2 regions of the Terrisporobacter muris genome follow, and region 1 is predicted to be linked to the other one. Evidence: riboswitches for the same ligand, from Rfam matches in the RefSeq annotation. Region 1 holds a riboswitch; the other holds the start of a gene.
What was found. A riboswitch is a leader RNA that binds a small molecule or an ion and turns the genes downstream of it on or off. The one in region 1 is predicted to bind FMN.
Positions count from the first base shown of each region.

Region 2: linked by a shared signal. The riboswitch ahead of ribD (bifunctional diaminohydroxyphosphoribosylaminopyrimidine deaminase/5-amino-6-(5-phosphoribosylamino)uracil reductase RibD) and the one ahead of NSA58_RS05710 (ECF transporter S component) in region 1 are both predicted to bind FMN.

Region 1 covers NZ_JANKBY010000045.1:4,658-15,318, forward strand. Annotated here, with positions in the region: gene secA (preprotein translocase subunit SecA) at 1-614, shown strand, start outside; one part of gene prfB (peptide chain release factor 2) at 629-703, shown strand; one part of gene prfB (peptide chain release factor 2) at 705-1,739, shown strand; gene NSA58_RS05700 (Tex family protein) at 1,803-3,947, shown strand; gene NSA58_RS05705 (amidohydrolase) at 3,964-5,130, shown strand; FMN riboswitch at 5,230-5,349, shown strand; gene NSA58_RS05710 (ECF transporter S component) at 5,454-6,062, shown strand; gene tsaE (tRNA (adenosine(37)-N6)-threonylcarbamoyltransferase complex ATPase subunit type 1 TsaE) at 6,278-6,730, shown strand; gene tsaB (tRNA (adenosine(37)-N6)-threonylcarbamoyltransferase complex dimerization subunit type 1 TsaB) at 6,730-7,446, shown strand; gene rimI (ribosomal protein S18-alanine N-acetyltransferase) at 7,436-7,891, shown strand; gene tsaD (tRNA (adenosine(37)-N6)-threonylcarbamoyltransferase complex transferase subunit TsaD) at 7,894-8,910, shown strand; gene NSA58_RS05735 (RidA family protein) at 8,930-9,277, shown strand; gene abc-f (ribosomal protection-like ABC-F family protein) at 9,302-10,661, opposite strand, start outside.
Region 2 covers NZ_JANKBY010000013.1:1,579-12,239, forward strand. Annotated here, with positions in the region: gene NSA58_RS02090 (sensor histidine kinase) at 1-1,330, opposite strand, end outside; gene NSA58_RS02095 (hypothetical protein) at 1,348-1,542, opposite strand; gene NSA58_RS02100 (response regulator transcription factor) at 1,529-2,230, opposite strand; gene NSA58_RS02105 (VanZ family protein) at 2,269-2,823, opposite strand; gene ribH (6,7-dimethyl-8-ribityllumazine synthase) at 3,021-3,488, opposite strand; gene NSA58_RS02115 (bifunctional 3,4-dihydroxy-2-butanone-4-phosphate synthase/GTP cyclohydrolase II) at 3,620-4,819, opposite strand; gene NSA58_RS02120 (riboflavin synthase) at 4,831-5,478, opposite strand; gene ribD (bifunctional diaminohydroxyphosphoribosylaminopyrimidine deaminase/5-amino-6-(5-phosphoribosylamino)uracil reductase RibD) at 5,463-6,566, opposite strand; FMN riboswitch at 6,746-6,862, opposite strand; gene rbr (rubrerythrin) at 7,052-7,591, shown strand; gene rpsI (30S ribosomal protein S9) at 7,765-8,157, opposite strand; gene rplM (50S ribosomal protein L13) at 8,185-8,613, opposite strand; gene truA (tRNA pseudouridine(38-40) synthase TruA) at 8,733-9,464, opposite strand; gene NSA58_RS02150 (energy-coupling factor transporter transmembrane component T family protein) at 9,477-10,274, opposite strand; gene NSA58_RS02155 (energy-coupling factor transporter ATPase) at 10,268-10,661, opposite strand, start outside.

The DNA of each region.
Region 1 (10,661 bases):
TTCAAGGTATGATAAAAGAAATTATTAACTCTTCAGTTACTGCTTATGTAGGAGACAAGGGTATAGAATTAGAAAACTTAAAATCATATCTATATGGATTATTTATGCCAACGGATAGTTTAGAAGTAGAAGGTCTAGAAGAATTAAATACACAAGAACTAAGCGATAAAATTTATGAAATAGCTCATGATATATATAGAGAAAAAGAAGAGCTAATAGGTTCTGAAAGAATGAGAGAAGTAGAAAGAATTATACTTCTTCAATGTGTTGATAATCACTGGATAGATCATATAGATGCAATGGATCAATTACGTCAAGGTATAGGTCTTCGTGCTTTAGGACAACAAGATCCAGTTATAGCATACAAAATGGAAGGTTTTGATATGTTTGATGATATGGTTAAGCATATTCAAGAAGATACAGTAAGATATTTATTCAATATAACTATAGAGCAACAACCAAAAGAAAGAAAATCAGTTGTAGATGTTGATAAATTAGCATCACCAAGCGATTTAGCTGATAAATCTCCTGTAGTTAAAGAAAAAACTGTAGGAAGAAATGAACCTTGCCCTTGTGGAAGTGGTAAAAAGTTCAAACATTGTTGCGGAAAATAGTATGGAGGGTTCCAATGCTAAATGAACAAGAATATAGACAAGAATTACAACAAATGTCTTCAAATTTAAAAGATTTGAGGGTTTCTCTTTGACATAGATGGTTTGAATAAAGAAGTTGAGTCGTTAGAGAATGAAATATCAAAGCAAGAGTTTTGGAATGATAATGAAAGAGCTCAGAAAATATTACAAAAAAATAAATCTTTAAAAGATACTATAGAAGAATATGAAAGTTTACAAAATGGACTGGAAGAAATAGAGATATTGCTAGAGATGGCAATGGAAGAGGATGATGATTCTATTGAAAAAGAAATAGAATCATCTATCCAAAGTATTCAAAATGAATTAGATAAGGTAAGAATAAAGACTCTTTTAAATGGAGAATATGATTCAAATAATGCCATATTATCTATTAATGCAGGTACTGGTGGGTTAGATGCTCAAGATTGTGCACAAATTCTTCTTAGAATGTACACAAGATATGCAAATAACAAAGGATTTAAAGTTAAAACTTTAGATTACTTACCAGATACTGAGGCGGGAATTAAAAGTGTAACCTTATTGATAGAAGGTTTAAATGCTTATGGATATTTAAAAAGTGAAAAAGGTGTTCACAGAATTGTAAGGATATCGCCTTATGATACATCTGGAAAAAGACATACATCTTTTGTTTCAGTGGATATTACTCCAGAATTGGATGATGATATTGATATTGAATTAAATCCATCAGATTTAAAAATTGATACTTATAGAGCTTCTGGTGCCGGAGGTCAGCATGTAAATACTACAGATTCTGCAGTTAGGATAACTCATATACCTACAGGAGTAATTGTTCAGTGTCAAAATGAAAGATCTCAGCTAATGAACAGAGAGACAGCTATGAAAATGCTAAAAGGGAAATTAATTCACCTTAAAGAATTAGAACAAAAAGAAAGAATAGAAGATATACAAGGTAAATATTCTCAAATTACTTGGGGAAGCCAAATAAGATCCTATGTTTTTCAACCCTATAAATTAGTAAAAGATCACAGAACAAACTGCGAAGTGGGCAATGTGGATAGTGTACTAGATGGAAATATAGATTTATTTATAAATGAGTATTTAAAAATGAACAAAATTAATAAATAATTAAAACATAGGGCTTGAGAATGATAATATTCTTAAGCCTTATTTTTAGAAAGAAGGTTCAAATTGAATATTAATCAAATTTTAAAATCAGAGTTTAATCTAAGAGATGAACAGATTGAAAATACTATTAAACTTATAGATGAAGGAAATACAATACCTTTCATTGCTAGGTACAGAAAAGAGATAACAGGAGAAATGAGTGATGTTATCTTAAGACAGTTTAACGATAGATTAACTTATTTAAGAAATTTACAATCTAGAAAAGAAGATGTAAAAAGAATCATAGAAGAACAAGGAAAACTTACAGAAGAAATCCTAAAAAGCTTAGTAAAAGCGAATACTTTACAAGAGGTTGAAGATATATATGCTCCTTTTAAACAAAAAAAGAGAACAAGAGCAACAATAGCTAAGGAAAAAGGATTAGAAGACTTGGCTTTATTAATTTTAGAAAAAAATATAGTTGATATAGATTATGAGGCTGAAAAGTTTATAGATGAAGACAAAAAAGTTTTATCTGTAGAAGATGCACTTAAAGGTGCTAACGATATAATTGCAGAAATAATTTCTGATAATGCAGAAATAAGAAAGTATATAAGAGAAAATGCTTTAAAATATGGGGTTATAGTAACAAAAAATGCTAAGGATGAAAAATCTGTTTATGATATGTATTATGACTTTAGTGAGAGAGTAAGTAATATGGCCTCTCACAGGGTTCTAGCAATAAACAGAGGAGAAAAAGAAGAGTTCTTAAAAGTTAAGCTAGAAATAGATAATGAGAGAATTTTAAAATATATAGAAAACCAATATGTTAATAAAAATAACTTTAAGAATAAAGAAAAATTAGTTGCAGCCATAGAAGATGCTTATAAAAGATTAATTTTCCCATCCATAGAAAGAGAAGTTAGAAATCATTTAACTGAGTTAGCTCAAGAAAGAGCAATCAATGTATTTGGAGAAAATATAAAAAATCTTTTATTACAGCCACCTTTAAAAGGAAAGGTAGTTATGGGATTTGATCCTGGCTATGTAAATGGATGTAAGATAGCTGTAGTTGATGCAAGTGGAAAATTCTTAGATGAAGCTATAGTATATCCACACAAACCACAGGGTAAAGTAGAGCAAACTAAGAAAACATTAAAAAGATTAATAGAAACACATAAAATAGATGTTATAGCGATAGGAAATGGTACTGCTTCTAGAGAATCAGAAGGTCTAATATCTGATTTAATAAAAGAGTTAGGTGTAGATACTCAATATATTATAGTAAATGAAGCTGGAGCATCGATTTATTCTGCATCTGAACTTGCTGCTGAAGAACATCCGGATATAAATGTTTCCATAAGGGGAGCTATATCTATAGGTAGAAGACTTCAAGATCCTCTTGCAGAACTTGTTAAAATAGATCCAGAAAGCATTGGTGTTGGTCAATATCAGCATGATTTAAATAAAAAAAGACTAAAAGAAGTTTTAGACGGCGTAGTAGAAGATTCTGTAAATAAGGTAGGTCTAGACTTAAATACAGCTTCATACTCACTTTTAGAACATATAGCTGGAATAAGCAAAGCTGTAGCAAAAAATATAATTACTTATAGAGAAGAAAATGGTTCTTTTAAATCAAGAACAGAACTTAAAAAGGTAAAGAGATTAGGACCTTCAGCATTTGTTCAATGTGCTGGATTTATGAGAATAGAAGACGGTAAAAATCCATTGGATAATACAGGTGTCCATCCTGAAAGCTATGATACTTGCAAAAAAATGTTAGATATATTGGGATATTCTTTGGATGATGTAAAAAATAAAAATATATCTGATATAGAAGAAAGAGTAGAAAAAATAGGTTTAAAACAATTAAGTGAAAATCTAGGTACTGGAGAAGTTACTTTAAGAGATATCATTTTAGAAATTAAGAAACCAGGTAGAGACCCTAGAGAAGAAGATGGAATGAAACCTATACTTAGAACGGATGTATTAAAAATAGAAGATATAAAAGAAGGTATGATATTAAAAGGTACAGTTAGAAATGTTGTAGATTTTGGTGTTTTTGTTGACATAGGGATAAAAAATGATGGTTTGGTTCATAAATCACAAATGAGTAATAAATTTGTAAAAGACCCAATGGAAATTTGCTCTGTTGGAGATATAGTAGATGTTAAAGTAATTGGAATAGATTTAGATAAACAAAGAGTTGCTTTATCTATGAAGCTTTAATAATGGAGGAGAATAAGTGATATTCATAAAAAATGGAACAATAAATACAGTAACTAAAGGAATAATAAATAGTAATATTCTTATTGATAATAAAAAAATAGTAGAAATAGGAAATGAGATAGTAGCGCCTTTAGATGCTCAAATAATAGATGCTAAAGGATGCTTAGTATTCCCAGGATTTATAGATGCACATACTCATTTAGGACTTTGGGAAGATGGTATGGGGGCTGAAGGAGCTGATGGTAATGAAGAAACAGACCCTGTGACTCCTCATCTAAATCCTATTGATGGAATAAATCCAATGGATAGAAACTTTACAGAAGCAGTTCAAGGTGGAATAACAGCGGTTTGTACAACTCCTGGTAGTGCTAATGTAATGGGTGGACAATGCATAGCTATAAAAACTTTTGGTAGAATTATTGATAAAATGGTAATAAAAAATCCTGTAGCAGCTAAAATTGCTTTTGGAGAAAATCCAAAGAGTGTTTATGGTAGTGACGATAAAACTCCACAAACAAGAATGGCTATAGCGGCTTTAATTAGAGAAAATTTAAAAAAGGCAGAAGAGTATCTAGAAGAAGTTGAAAGATGCGAGTTGGAAGAAGATGATGAAAGTAAGCCAGAGTATGATATTAAATACGAAAGCTTAATACCTGTACTAAAAAGGCAAATTCCTCTTAAAGCTCATGCTCATAGATCCGATGATATGTTTACAGCAATAAGAATTGCGAAAGAGTTCAATTTAAGGTTGACTTTAGATCATTGTACAGAAGGGCATTTAGTATCAGAAGAATTGGTTGAGGAAGGATATCCAGTAATAGTAGGACCTTCACTTTCAGAAAGATCTAAAATAGAGCTACGTAACTTAACTTTTGAAACAGCAGGAATTCTTTCAAATGCAGGTTTAGAAGTTTGTTTGATGACAGATCATCCAGTTGTCCCTATACAATATCTTCCTATATGTGCAGGGATAGCAATAAAGCATGGAATGAAAGCAGAAAAAGCGTTGGAAGCTATAACAATAAATCCAGCGAGAGTGCTTGGAATAGATAATAAGGTTGGATCTATTGAAGTTGGAAAAGATGCAGATATAGTTATTTGGGACAATAATCCGTTTGAAATAAATAGTAATGTATTATACACAATAATAGATGGAAAAATAGTTTATAAGAAAAATAAATAAACTTAAGTCATACTTTGGATTTTGATGTCTAAAATATTATGTTGACATAATGAATTCATTTAATTATTATAATAATATAAGTGAGAAATTAAAAAAACAGAAGATCTTCGGGGCAGGGTGAAATTCCCTACCGGCGGTTATAGCCCGCGAGCTACTTAGGTAGCATGATTTGGTGAGATTCCAAAGCCGACAGTACAGTCTGGATGAGAGAAGAGAATTATGATATACACCATAATCCATTTTGAATATTCATAAGACTCGAAGGTTTTAATTCTTCGAGTTTTTTTAATTTCAAGAAAATATTTAAAATTGGAGGTTATATTATGCAAAATGCAGCTAGAAAACCAGGGTTATCATCTACTAAAACTATAGCAAAGGTTGGTATTTTATCAGCAATAGCTTATGTTCTTATGTTTATATCAGTACCCTTGCCCATATTCCCATCATTTCTAAAAATAGATGTATCGGATATACCAGCAATATTTGGTGGGATGTCTTTAGGTCCAATGGCAGGACTTGTAATAGTTGTAGTTAAAAATTTTCTTCAAGGAATAACAGCTAGTACTACTGGAGGAGTGGGAGAATTTGCAAATGTAGTAATAGGTGGATCTTATGTATTAATGATATGTCTATTTTATAGAAAATTTAAAAGTACAAAAGGTGTATTATTCGGAGGATTAATAGGTATAATAGCAATGACTATTGTGGGATGTATAGTGAACTATTATATAATGATGCCTTTATATGCAACAGTATATGGTATGCCATTAGAACAAATAGTACAAATGGGTACAGTAATAAATCCAAGAGTCACAGATTTATTTACTTTTGTAATATGGATGATTGCACCATTTAATATAGTAAAAGCTGGTCTAATGACAATAGTTACATTGCCGCTGTTTAAGAAAATGGAAAAATTACTTAGTAAATAATTAATTTTATAAAATAAAGAAGAGCTTATAAAGCTCTTTTTTTAATGTAAAAAAAGTAGAATATAGATAACCCCTTTATTATAAGGGAAGGTTATTATATAATAATATCTAGTTGTATAGGAAAGAAATGACTTAAATAATAGATAATTTGACAATAATAATTAATAAGATAAAATTTAAAGATACATAAATAAAGGATTTTAATGGTGATATAAATGAAAAAGATTTATTTAGATAGAGAAGATAAGACTAGAGCGATTGGAGAAAAGTTAGGTAAACTACTTTTTCCAGGTGCTATAATTTGTTTAATAGGAGATTTAGGAGCGGGAAAAACTACAATGACACAAAGTTTAGCTAAATCTTTAGAAGTAGAGGATTACATTACAAGTCCAACTTTTACTATAGTAAATGAGTATGAAGGTCGTATGCCTTTATATCATTTTGATGTGTACAGAATTGGATGCAGTGAAGAAATGTACGATATTGGATTTGATGAGTATATAGATTCAGAAGGTGTATGCATAATAGAATGGGCAAATATAATTGAAGATATACTACCAGAAGATTACTTAAAAATAGAGTTAAATTATAAAGAAAATGGAAGAGAAATGGTATTAACACCATTTGGCAAAAAATACGAAGAAATAGTTGAGGAGTTGACTAAATAATGAAAATATTAGGAATAGATACTTCTACTATGGCTGCAAATGTAGCAGTTTTAGAAGATGATAAATTAATTTGTGAATATACTATAAATACTAAAAAAACTCATTCACAAAAACTAATGCCTATGATAGAAAATATGTTGAAACTTAGTGATATAGAAGTAAGGGATATAGATGCTATAGCTATATGCGTTGGACCAGGTTCTTTCACGGGACTTAGGATAGGAATGGCTACGGCAAAAGCCATGGCTCATGTAAATAATATTCCTTTAATAGGTGTAAATTCTTTAGAAATACTAGGAGCTAATATGGACCTTTGTAATAAAAAGATATGTTCTATATTAGATGCACAGAGAAATCAAGTTTATACTTGTAAATACATAGTTGAAGGAAACAAAATCAAAGCATTAGAGGAAATAAACATTATCCCAATTGATGATTTGTTAGAAGAATTATCTAGTACAAATGAAGAATGGGTATTAGTAGGTGAAGCTGTATATAAATATAAAGAAAAAATACAGGCTATATCAAATATCACTATACCATGTCCATCAAATAACATAACGAAGGCAAGTAGTTTATGTGTTGTAGCAAGAGATAAATTTGAACAAAATATAGAAGTACATAATTGTTATGATATAAATCCAATGTATATAAGAAAATCTCAAGCAGAAGAACAATACGAAGAGAAGCAAAAGAGGTTAAGAGATGGAAAATAATATAATAATAAGATCTATGACAAAGGACGATGTGGACTCAGTTTACATAGTTGAAGAAAATTGTTTTACAGATCCTTGGTCAAAGGAATCAATTAGAAAAGAGTTAAAAAATGATTTAGCTAGGTATTTAGTAGCTGAATTGGACAATAAAATTGTAGGATATGTGGGCGTTTGGTTTGTAGTAGATGAAGGTCATATTACAAATGTGGCAGTACATAGTGACTATAGAGGAAAGAAAATCGGAGATAAGCTTGTAAAAGAAATGGTAAAACTATGTGAAGAAAGTAAATTAGTAGCTATGACTTTAGAAGTAAGATCATCTAATACAGTAGCCCAAAATTTATACAGAAAGTATGGATTTAAAATGGGTGGCATAAGAAAAGAATATTATAGTGATAATAAAGAAGATGCCATCATTATGTGGAACCAATTAAATGAGGTGTAAAAATGAAGGATATAATAACGTTATCGATGGAAAGTAGTTGTGATGAAACAGCAGTTGCAATCTTAAAAAATGGTAGAGAAGTATTAGCAAATATAGTATCTACTCAAATTGAATTACATAAAAAATTTGGAGGCGTTGTACCAGAGGTAGCTTCTAGAAAACATATAGAAAATATAGATGCAGTATTTCAAGAAGCGATAGATACAGCAAACATTAAATTAGAAGATATAGATCACATATCTGTTACGTATGGACCTGGACTTGTGGGAGCATTACTAGTTGGACTTTCTTATGCAAAAGCATTAGCATTTTCGCTAAATAAACCACTTGTAGGAGTTAATCATATGCAAGGTCATATATGTGCAAACTATATTGAACATAAAGACTTAAAGCCACCATTTATAACTTTAGTTGTATCTGGAGGGCATACTCATTTAGTAGAAGTTAAAGATTATAATGATTATGAAATTCTAGGAAGAACAAGAGATGATGCATCAGGGGAAGCTTTTGATAAAATAGCAAGGGCTATGAATTTAGGATACCCAGGTGGACCAATAATAGATAAGTTATCCCAAATAGGAAATAAAAATGCTATAGATTTCCCAAGAGCTTATATAGATGATTCGTATGACTTCAGTTTTAGTGGACTAAAATCGGCAGTACTAAATTATTTAAATGGTCAAAAAATGAAAAATAAAGAAATAGTAGTAGAGGATGTGGCAGCATCTTTCCAAGAAGCTGTTGTAGAAGTACTTGCTACAAAAGCAATAAAAGCTGCTTTAGAAAAAAATTATAAAATAATTGCCTTGTCAGGTGGAGTTGCAGCTAACTCAGCACTTAGAGAAAAAATATCTGAAATGGCAAAAGAGCATAATATAGAAATTAAATATCCATCATTATCGTTATGTACAGATAACGCAGCCATGATAGGTTGTGCAGGATATTATAATTATATAAATGGCAAAAGAGATGATATGTCTTTAAATGCTGTACCAAATTTAAAAATTGACACAATTTAATTTTAGGAGGAAATTTATTATGAGTATTCAAAGATTTGAAGGTAATGGAAGAATGAGCAATGTTGTTATAAACAATGGAGTAATGTATTTATCAGGACAAGTATGTGCAGAGGGAGATATAAAAGAACAAACTGCTGGAGTTTTAGCTAAAATAGAAGACCTATTAAATAAATATGGTTCTGACAAAGAAAATATATTATCAATAACTATATACTTAAAAGATATAATAAAAGATTTCGCTGATATGAACTCTGTTTATGATGCATGGACAGTAGATGGGCATGAGCCAGCTAGAGCTTGTGTAGAAGCTAAAATGGCTAGAGAACAATTATTAGTAGAAATGTCAGTTGTTGCAGCTGTAAAATAGAAAAAGTCCCGAAAGGGACTTTTTTTATACTAACTCTTCCCAAGCTTCATAAAGGGAAGATAGCTTTTCTTCGAAATTAGTTTTTTCTAAGCTAACTTCTTTAGATTTAGACGGATTAGAATAGACCTCTTCTTGACATAAAAGATGATCTAATTCTTCTATTTTTGCTTCAGTTTCTTCTATTTCTTGCTCGATGTTTTTAATTTTATATCTATTTTTCTTTTCTTTTTCTCTTTGTTCTTTTTCTTTTCTTTTTTCATCTTTTAACTGAGTTTTAGTTTTTTCTTCAACTTCTACAATGGCAGACATTTCTTCAGTTTCTCTTTTTTTATTAATATAATAATCATAGTTTCCAAGATACTCTGTTATACCATCTTCACCTAAAACTAGTATTTTATTTACAACAGTATTCAAGAAATATCTATCATGAGAGATAGTAAATATAGTACCAGTATAGCTTTCTAGAGATTCCTCTAAAACTTCTTTAGAATCTATATCTAAATGGTTAGTAGGTTCATCTAATAGTAAGAAGTTTGCCTTAGATAATATTAACTTAAGGATGGCAATTCTAGCTCTCTCTCCACCACTTAAAGTAGAAATCTTTTTAAACACTTCTTCGTCTTCAAATAATAAAGAACCTAACATATTTCTTATTTCTGTTTGAGTTAATTTTTCATTACTATCCCAAATTTCATCTATAATAGTATTATCTAGATTTAGAGTTTTTTGTTCCTGATGGAAGTAAGAAACATTAACATTAGTTCCAAGCTTGAAATCACCACAAATAGGCGTAAGTTCTTTCATTATTATTTTAAATAATGTGGATTTTCCTATACCATTAGGACCTATAAGAGCAACTTTTTCGCCTCTATATATATCAAAATTTACACCTTTAAATAAAACTCTTTCATCATAAGCCATAGATAAATCTTCCACATGAAGAACATCATTACCACTAGATACAGCAGGGTTAAAGTGAATCTTGGCTTTTTTTCTATATGCCTCAGGCTTATCTAAAACATCTATTTTATCTAAAGCTTTTTCTTTACTACGAGCTCTTTTTAAATGTTTTTCCCTTCCATAGGCTTTTAACCGATCTATAGATTCTTCTTGTTTCTTTATATCTTTTTGTTGGTCTTCATATTTTTTTAACTCAAGTTCTTTTTCAACTTTAGATAATTCTATAAATTTAGAGTAATTACCATTGTAAGTTTTTAATTTTTTGTTATGAATCTCAAATACTCTATCAACAACTTGGTCTAAGAAATATCTATCATGGGATATTAGCATAACAGTTCCTTTATATTGTTTAAGGAATAACTCAAGCCATTCTATGGCTTCTGAATCTAAGTGGTTGGTAGGTTCATCCAATAGTAATAGAGTT
Region 2 (10,661 bases), on a different contig from region 1:
TAGCTTTATCTAGTCCATCTCTTATGTTATTTATGTTATCTGCTAAAGTTGTAAAATTATCTTCTCCGATTAATTTTAACTTATGATGTATGTCTCCATTTTTTATTCTCTCCGTACCATCCATTATATAAGATAGATACCATAATTTTTTTAATACATAATAAGCAAATCCACCTATTGTTAAAATAGCTGCTATAATTGCAATAAAAGGATTATAATCTGATATGGCAAATATCATTAAAAATAAATTAACTCCTATACATACTATTGCTAAACCTACTATCCTCTTTGATAGAGGCATACTCTTCGTTAATTTAAATATTCTTACAAATGCTTTTTTAGAAAAGTTGAGCACTCTGTAAATAAAAGCCGTTTTAAAAAAATCCAACTTATTATCATAGCTATTTATTTGTTTATTAAATATATAAAGTACAGTACAAATAAATCCTATACCTAAAAAGCTAAATGTAAAACTACTAAGCATATCGTAGTAATAATCCATTCCTTGCACTATAAATACTACTGCACAGATTAGTCCCACTATATATAATTCTAAAGGTATAAACTTACTAAACTTCAACCAAAAACTATCTTTATCAAATAGCTCAGTTTTACTTCTTTTATATAAAAATGTTGATATTATTCCTAATACTAATGAAGCTCCTAGAGTTGCTAGTATTATTTGAACATGCATTATATCTCTTTCGAAGTCACTCTTAGTTTCATATATCCTGTCATAAATACCTGGAACTCGTTCAAAATTTTCAGGTATAGACATATATATATCGCCATTTCTTAATTGCATAACAGAGCCTAATTCATCATTTACATTTAAGTTCTTATACTCTTTATTACCAAATGTTTTTGAATAACTAACATTGTGGTTATTAGCTGATATTTTTACGTCACATTCACCTTTATACTTGCCTTGAAACTCTTTTGCTGTTTTAGAATCTGAATTTGTATAAACCTCATTTGTATCTTTATTTATAATAAAATAATTAAGGTTGGATATGGTTTTTAATTCCTCTCTTGCCCACTTTCTTGTTTCTTCTATATTTTTTTTATCTTCATCAGATGTATCTTTGTCTGTACCTTGTAAACTTCCACTAGTAGCTGATGTTAAATAGCTCATTAAGTTGCTATCAAAAGCCCTACTTTTATAAAATTCATCTTCTATAGCGAACTGATTTTTATGCATATAGCTAGTAAATACTCCTGCTCCATTAGCAAATAAACTAATAGTTGTAGGTATTGTTGCTAAAAACGCTGATATGCATACAAATATAATTATTAAGTTGATAAATTTAAATCCTCTATTTCCTTTCATATACTCTCCTTATTCATTTAAAATCTTAATGCTTTATATAATATATAATTCAATGCAAATATAATCATTGTATCTAAAAATATATTCATATCACCATAATTAAAACATATTATAATTCCTATTATTTGAGTTATAGCAAACATTAGTAATATAAATATAAAATTAAACATTAAGCTTTTTTCTCTAAATACTTTTCCATTATAATTTTTCAATTTTATATCCCACTCCCCATACAACTTTTAAATATCTCGGTTCTTTTGGATTTATCTCGATTTTTTCCCTTATTCTTCTTATATGAACTGCTACTGTATTTTCCACATTAAAACTCTCTTCCTTCCATACTCTTTCATATATTTCATCTATAGAAAATACCCTTCCTTTATTAGCAAGAAGTAAATTTAATATTTTAAACTCAATTGGAGTTACTTTTATTACTTGTCCATCTACTTTTACTTCCTTTGTAGAAGTGTTTAACTCTAACCCACCACTACTTAATACTTCTTTATTATTCACCTTATCATTATTATAAGTTCCAAGTGTTACATATCTTCTTAAGTTTGATTTTACTCTCGCAATAAGCTCTAATAAATTAAATGGTTTTGTTATATAATCATCTGCACCTATATTAAGTCCCATTATCTTATCTGTATCTTCACTTTTTGCTGATATTAATATTATTGGTATGTTTTTTTCTTCTCTTATTTTTATTGTTGCTTTTATTCCATCAAGTTTTGGCATCATTATATCCATAAGTATTAAATGTACTTCTTTGTTTACTAATACATCTAAAGCTTCTATTCCATTGTATGCTTTATATACGTTATAACCTTCATTTCTCAAGAATATCTCTATTGATTCAACAATTTCTTTATCATCATCCACTACTAATATGTTGTACATTCCCGTCATCTCCTTTATACAATTCCTTATCACTTGTATTATACACTAGGATCACATCCTTTTATAAGATTCTCATGTCTTAATATGTTATTAGTAATATGAGTGTATACCATGAATCCTACTAATGTTCCTATGGAGTTCATTAAGACATCATCAATTTCTGCAAATCTACCACCAAATGATTGTAATACTTCTATACTTAAACTAGTTATAAACCCTATTATAAAAACTTTCTTCCAACTATATATTAGTTTTTTAAATATACAAGGCAATAATACACCATAAAGTATAAATAATAAAAAGTTTAAAAATACCATCATTATGGACACATCTCTAAAAGGAATGAGATTTAAATTATAAAATCCACTCATAATATAGTCAAAATAAAACTTTATCCCTATTATTCCAGTTATTCTTAACAATACTATTGTATATACATTCAGTAATATTTCTGGAATAATTTGTTTTATTTCAAATTTTCTTCTTTTTTTAGTTAAATATAACCCTATTAGAATTATTAAATATATTATAGAGCCTACAAGTATACTTCTATTCAGTATACTTACACCCTCCCAAATATATTGAGTAATCATATCAGTTCCAACTCCCTCTATGTATTTTCCGAATCCATTTTTATATACTAATATAATAAAATACAATTCTTACATAATAGTTACTCTAATTCTTAAGGAATTCTTACAAAAAACTCATGGATAAATACCATGAGTTTTTCGTTAGTTTTATATTTGTTATATAAGCATAATTGTTTTTTGTGAAACATTAGTTTTTACTAAGCTTCTATTTCTCTTATTAAATTTACCATTTCTATAGCACCTACTGCACAGTCGAATCCTTTGTTTCCTGCTTTCGTTCCTGCGCGTTCTATTGCTTGTTCTATATTTTCTGTAGTTATAACTCCAAACATTACTGGTATATCACTATTTAATGATACGTGAGAAATTCCTTTTGATACTTCGCTACATACATAATCATAATGCGTAGTATTTCCACGAATAACTGCCCCTAAGCATATTATAGCATCATACTTATTGCTTTTTGCCATTTTTGATGCTATTAGAGGTATTTCAAATGCTCCCGGTACCCATGCAACTTCTATATTGTCATCATCAACATCATGACGTTTTAGAGCATCAACTGCTCCTCCTAATAATTTAGATGTTATAAACTCATTGAAACGAGCTGCTACTATCCCTATTTTTATATCCTTTGATACTAATTTTCCTTCATATAATTTCATCTATTTTATCTCCTTTTATAATTTTAAACTAAACGAATTTTATTTTAAGCAACGGATTTGCCCGAAGCGGCAGCGAGAATATATCGTTTACGATATACTTCTCAATTTGGGCTATATGAGCGAAGCGAATTTTAATAATTTAAGATATGGCCCATTTTCTCTTGTTTTGTTTTTAAGTAAAACAGATCATTTATAGTCGGATTCATTTGAATTGGTACTCTTTCTATAATTTCCATACCAAATCCAGATAGTCCATATAATTTTTCTGGATTATTTGTAAGAAGTCTTAAAGTCTTAGCTCCTAAGTCTCTTAATATTTGTGCTCCTATGAAATACTCTCTCATATCTCCCTCAAATCCCAGAGCTAAGTTAGCTTCTAAAGTGTCCATACCTTGATCTTGTAATTCATATGCTCTCAATTTATTTATAAGACCTATGCCACGACCCTCTTGTCTCATATAAAGAAGTATACCTCTTCCCTCTTCTTCTATTTGTCTCATCGCCGCCGAAAATTGTTGCCCACAATCACATCTTTGTGAACCAAAAGCATCACCTGTTAAACACTCAGAATGAACACGACATAATAGATTTTTACCATCACCTATATCACCTTTTACTAGAGCAACATGATGCTCTCCATTTAATTTATTTATGTAGCCATATGCTCTAAACTCTCCATATGAAGTAGGCATTTTTGTATTAGCTACACATTCAACAAGATTATCATGTTTCTTTCTGTAATCTTGTAAATCTTTTATTGTTATAAATTTCAAGTTCCATTTCTTAGATAAGTCTATTAACTCTAATGTACGCATCATAGTTCCATCTTCCCTCATGATTTCACAACATAATCCACACTCTTTAAGTCCTGCTAACTTCATTAAATCAACTGTAGCTTCTGTATGACCATTACGTTCTAATACTCCATTTTTCTTTGATAAAAGTGGAAACATATGACCTGGTCTACGGAAGTCTTCTGGTTTAGAATTTTCATCCACGCATTTCATAGCTGTTATACTTCTTTCTTGTGCTGATATTCCTGTAGTTGTATCTATATGATCTATAGAAACTGTAAAAGCAGTACTATGATTATCTGTATTGTTAGATACCATTTGTGTAAGTTGTAATTTTTCACAAATCTCTTTACTCATAGGCATACATATTAGCCCCTTCGCATATGTTGCCATAAAGTTCACATTTTCTGTTGTAGCAAACTCAGCTGCACATATAAAGTCTCCTTCATTCTCTCTATCTTCATCATCTGTAACAATTATTATTTTTCCTTCTCGAAGATCTTGTAAAGCTTCTTCGATAGTATTAAATTTAAACATTTTTCTCCCTCCTAAAACCCATTTTTTATTAAAAAATCCATAGTTATATTGCTTTCAACTTTTTTATTTTTTTCACAAGTTATTAACTTTTCCACATACTTTCCGATGACATCATTCTCGATATTCACAATATCCCCAACCGACCTGTGGGAAAGTATAGTTTCCTGCACTGTGTGCGGAATAATAGATATACTAAAATCATTTACTGCAACTTTTGCTATTGTAAGACTTATTCCATCTATGGCAATTGAGCCTTTTTCTACTATATATTTCATTAAATTATCCTTCACTGCAATGGTATACCAAATTGAATTATCATCTTTTTCTATTTTTATTATTTTTCCTATGCCATCAATATGGCCTGATACAATATGGCCTCCAAATCTTCCATTGGCAGATATCGCCCTTTCTAAATTAACACTGCTTCCATTTTTCAATTGTCCCAATGAAGATCTACTTATAGTTTCATTCATTACATCTGCTGTAAAAGTATTATTGCTAAATGTTGTTACAGTAAGACAAACACCATTGACAGAAATACTATCCCCTATATTAATATCTTCAAATATTTTATTCCCTTCTATAGTAAGCACCGATGATTTAACATTCTTTTTTACATTTTGTATTTTTCCTATTTCCTCAACTATACCTGTAAACACTTAGATATTACCTCACTTTCTATTAATATATCTTCATCTATTTTCGTTATTTTTGTATTATTTAAATAAAAAGATTCTTGCGGACAATCTACTCCTAATCCCAATACTGGCGATTTAGCATTTTTACCTCCAAATATTTTTGGACCAATATAAGTTTGAATTTTATTAACTATTCCACTCTGTAATGCAGACCAGTTTAAAGTTCCCCCACCTTCTAAAAGAACACTGTCAATCTTTTCTTGACCAAGTATATGCATTAATTCCTTTAAATCAATGTGATTATCCTTTTTAGGAATAACTATAATCTTACAACTCTTATCTATGTATAACCTTTGTCTTTCTTTATCTGTATTACTTGTAGCTATTATTGTAGGTATTTCCTTTGCTGTATTTACTATTTTGCAATCAATAGGTGTTCTTAGATTAGTATCACATATTATTCTTGTAGGGTTTTTGGCATTTTTTAATCTACAGTTAAGCATTGGATCATCTAATAATACCGTTCCTACACCAACCATAATTCCACTGTATTTATGCCTTTCCTCATGCACTTTTTTTCTAGAGGCTTCTCCTGTTATCCATTTTGATTTACCAGTATAAGTTGCTATCTTCCCATCCATAGTCATAGCATATTTCATTACTACATATGGCACCTTTGTTTTTATGTAATTAAAAAATACTTCATTAATATCATCACATTCTTCTTTTAATACTCCTTCTACAACTTCTATATTATTATTTTGAAGAATTTCTATCCCTTTTCCTGCAACCAATGGATTCGGATCTAATGACCCTATAACAACTTTACTTATACCACTTTCTATAATAACTTCTGTACAGGGTGGCGTTTTTCCATAGTGGCAACAAGGTTCTAATGTAACATACATGGTTGCTCCTTTAAGTGATTTTTTGCAATTCATAATAGCATTTCGTTCCGCATGGAACATTCCATAAGCTTGGTGATATCCCTCGCCTATTATTTCATTATCTTTTACAATAATAGCTCCAACCATAGGATTTGGATTTACAAATCCACATCCTTTTATGGCAAGTTCTAATGCAATTTTCATATATTGTTTATCAGTCATAGTTCACCTCCAATAAATCTCCCTCAAATATAAAAAGCCCTGAACAATATGTTCAAGGCAAGATTTCTATAAATTAATTAATCTAATAATAGATTATTCAACTTTAAATTAAAAAACTCTGAAATGATAAATTCATTTCAGAGCATATAATTCAAATCATGATACTTAAATTAGATTAATTCTATCTTCTTTCATCCAGACTTTACTGTCGGCTTCGGAATCTCACCGAATCATGCCATAATGGCTCGTGGGCTATAACCACCGGTAGGGAATTTCACCCTGCCCTGAAGATTTTATTCAATTAATACAATAGTACTTCAATATATTTATCATGTCAATTATATTTTATTTTACTTATAAATAAAATATTTAGAAAAATTACATTTTCTATGTTTTAATTTGGAATTTTATGGTATAAATATAGTATAAAGAAAATAATTATCAATTAGATAAATTAAATACTTCAAATTAAAGGGGAAATAATTATGGAATTAAAGGGAAGTAAAACCGAAAAAAATTTATTATCTGCTTTTGCTGGAGAAGCCCAAGCAAGAACCAAATATACTTACTATGCTTCTAAAGCAAAAAAAGAAGGCTATAATCAAATAGCCGCTATATTCGAAGAAACTGCAAATAACGAAAAAGAGCACGCTAAAATATGGTTCAAACTTTTACATGATGGTATATCTTCTACTCCAGAAAACTTAAAAGATGCTGCTGAAGGAGAAAATTACGAATGGACAGATATGTATCATACTTTTGCTAAAGAAGCTAAAGAAGAAGGCTTTGATAAAATAGCATATTTATTTGAATCTGTTGGAAAAATAGAAAAAGAGCACGAAGAAAGATATCGTAAACTTCTTGAAAACTTGGAAAATGGAACTATATTTGAAAAAGATGGTGAAGTTTATTGGCATTGCCAAAACTGCGGACATATACATAAAGGTAAGATAGCACCTGAAGTATGTCCTGTTTGTAATCATCCACAGTCATACTTCGAAGTTAGAGCAGAGAATTATAAATAAGTCAGTAATTTACATCAAATAAATAATCCCAATACCCAACACCCAATATAAGTTAAGCTAACAACTAATAGTTGTTAGCTTTTCTTTTTAATAATAAAAAAGATGCATTCCAACATAATGTTGAAATACATCTTGTATATACAATTTGAAAAATTTCCAATATTGAATAAAAACTATCTTTTTGAGAACTGAGGCGCTCTTCTTGCAGCTTTTAAACCATATTTCTTTCTTTCTTTCATTCTTGCATCTCTTGTTAAGAATCCAGCTTTCTTTAAGTCTCCTCTTAACTCAGCATCAGCTTTTAATAAAGCTCTTGATATACCATGTCTTATAGCTCCAGCTTGTCCAGTGAATCCTCCACCTTCAACTTTTACTATTACATCGTATTTATTTTCATTGCTTGTTAAAACTAATGGTTGTTTAACATCTCTTATTAATGTTTCGTAGTTGAAGTATTCTCCAACTGGTCTTCCATTAACTACTATATTTCCTTCACCTGCAACTAATCTAACTCTAGCTACAGAGCTTTTTCTTCTTCCTGTTCCGTAGAATTGAACTTTTTCCATGATAACTCCTCCTTTCACCTATTAATTCTATACGTTTAATTCAACTGGGTTTTGAGCTGCATGTGTATGTTCAGCACCTGCAAAAACTCTTAATCTAGTCATCATTCTGCTTCTTAATTTATTTTTTGGTAACATTCCGCTAACTGCATGTGCTACTACTTCTTCTGGTTTCTTATCCATCATTTCTCTGTAAGTTATTTCTTTTAATCCACCTACATAACCAGTGTGGTATCTATATAATTTTTGATCTAATTTCTTTCCTGTTAAAACTACTTTTGCTGCGTTTACAACAACAACAAAATCTCCACCGTCTACGTGTGGTGTAAATGTTGGTTTATGCTTTCCTCTTAATATAGTTGCTATTTCTGTAGCAAGACGACCTAATGTTTTTCCTTCAGCATCAACTACGTACCAGTTTCTTTGTACGTCAGCTGGTTTAGCTATATAACTTTTCATGGTTGTCCCTCCTTAATTTTCATAATTTTTTTATCTACCGTATATATAAAGTCCGGGGCAATGTGGACTTACTAGCACACTCTTATTCATTTTAATACAATGACCCTGGTGTGTCAAGTTTAATAATGAACTTTTTTAAGAAATAATCCGTGTGCAGGCGCGGTATGACCTGCTTCTCCCCTATCTTGCGAAGCAATTATTTCTTCCATTGATTTATCTATTCTTCCTCTGCCTATATCCACCAATGTTCCTACTATTATTCTCACCATATTGTATAAAAATCCATTTCCTTCCACTTCTAAAACAATTAAGTCTCCACTCTCCTCAATTGTAATATTGTGTATAGTTCTAACTGTATCCTTTACCGATGATCCAGAACTCATAAATCCTTTAAATTCATGTGTTCCAAGTAATGATTTAGCTTCTGAGTGCATTTTTTGTATATCAAGGTCATACCTAACATGATATGATGTATCCTTGTATAATGGGCTTCTATAAGGCTTATTATATATCAAATATCTATATATTTTCCCTGTTGCACTGTATCTAGAGTGAAAGTCCTCAGATACTTCTTGGCAGTCAATTATAGATATATCCTTTGGCAATTTTGCATTTAAAGCGTCAGGAATTCTATTAGCAGGTATGCTTGAACTTGTTTTAAAATTTGCAACTTGGCCTAAAGCATGAACACCAGCATCAGTTCTTCCAGAGCCTATAATATTTACTTTTTCTTTTGTTATTTCATAGATAGCATATTCTATTGTACCCTGTATACCAGAAGAGTTAGGTTGTTTTTGCCAACCACAATATCTAGTGCCATCATATTGTATAGTAAGTTTTAAATTTCTCATTTACTTCCTCATTTATATGAATTTAGTTACTATTATGATTGCCAAAAATACTACTTGTAAAACATATGCTGTATAATCAGCTTTTGTAATTTTAGCTTCTTTCATTTTAGTTCTATTATATCCACCTCTATAACATCTAGCTTCCATAGCCATAGCTAATTCATCAGCCCTTCTAAAAGCACTAACAAATAAAGGAACTAATAATGGTACTAAGTTTTTAGCCCTATTTATTATGTTGCTACTTTCAAAATCAGCACCTCTAGACATTTGAGCTTTCATAATCTTATCTGTTTCATCTAATAATGTAGGTATAAATCTAAGCGCTATCGTCATCATCATAGCCAACTCATGTACAGGCATACCTATCTTTTTAAAAGGACTTAACATTCTTTCTATACCATCTGTAAGTTGTATAGGTGAAGTTGTTAAAGTAAGCAAAGATGTGCCCACAACTAAAAATATCAACCTTATAGACATAAAAATAGCCTGTCTTATACCTTCTCTAGTCAGGGTTAAAAAACCAAACTTCCAAATTACCTCTCCAGGTAAAAAGAATATATTTATAACAAAAGTAAATAGAATTATCCATCTAAGCGGCTTAATTCCTTTTATAATGTATTTAAGAGGTATCTGAGACATTTTAATCACTGTAACTAAGACTAAAGCTACTAATAAATATGGCCAAAATTTATTTACTACAAATAAAGATACCATGAATACTATTGTTGCAACAAGCTTTGTTGTTGAATCTAACTTATGAATACAAGAATTTGCAGGATAATATTGACCTATGGTTATATCTTTTAACATTTCTTTCTTCCTTTCATAAAGTTTAGTATTTCGTCTTTTATCTCTTCTATTGTTAAGACATCAGTTTTTATATCAAAACCTTTATCCTTTAGTTTAATAGCTAATTCTAAAACTTGTGGTATATCTAACCCTATTTCCTTAAGTCTTGATGCATTACTATTGAAGATTTCTTTAGGTGTTCCCATAAATTCAATCTTACCATGATTCATAACTATTATTGTTTTAGCTATTTTAGCCATATCATCCATGCTATGAGAAGAAAGTATTATTGTCATATGACTTTCTTCATGTAATCTTTTTATTAAAGCAAAGATTTCATCTCTTCCTCCTGGATCTAATCCTGCTGTAGGCTCATCCAGTATTAGTAGTTCTGGCTTCATTGCTATA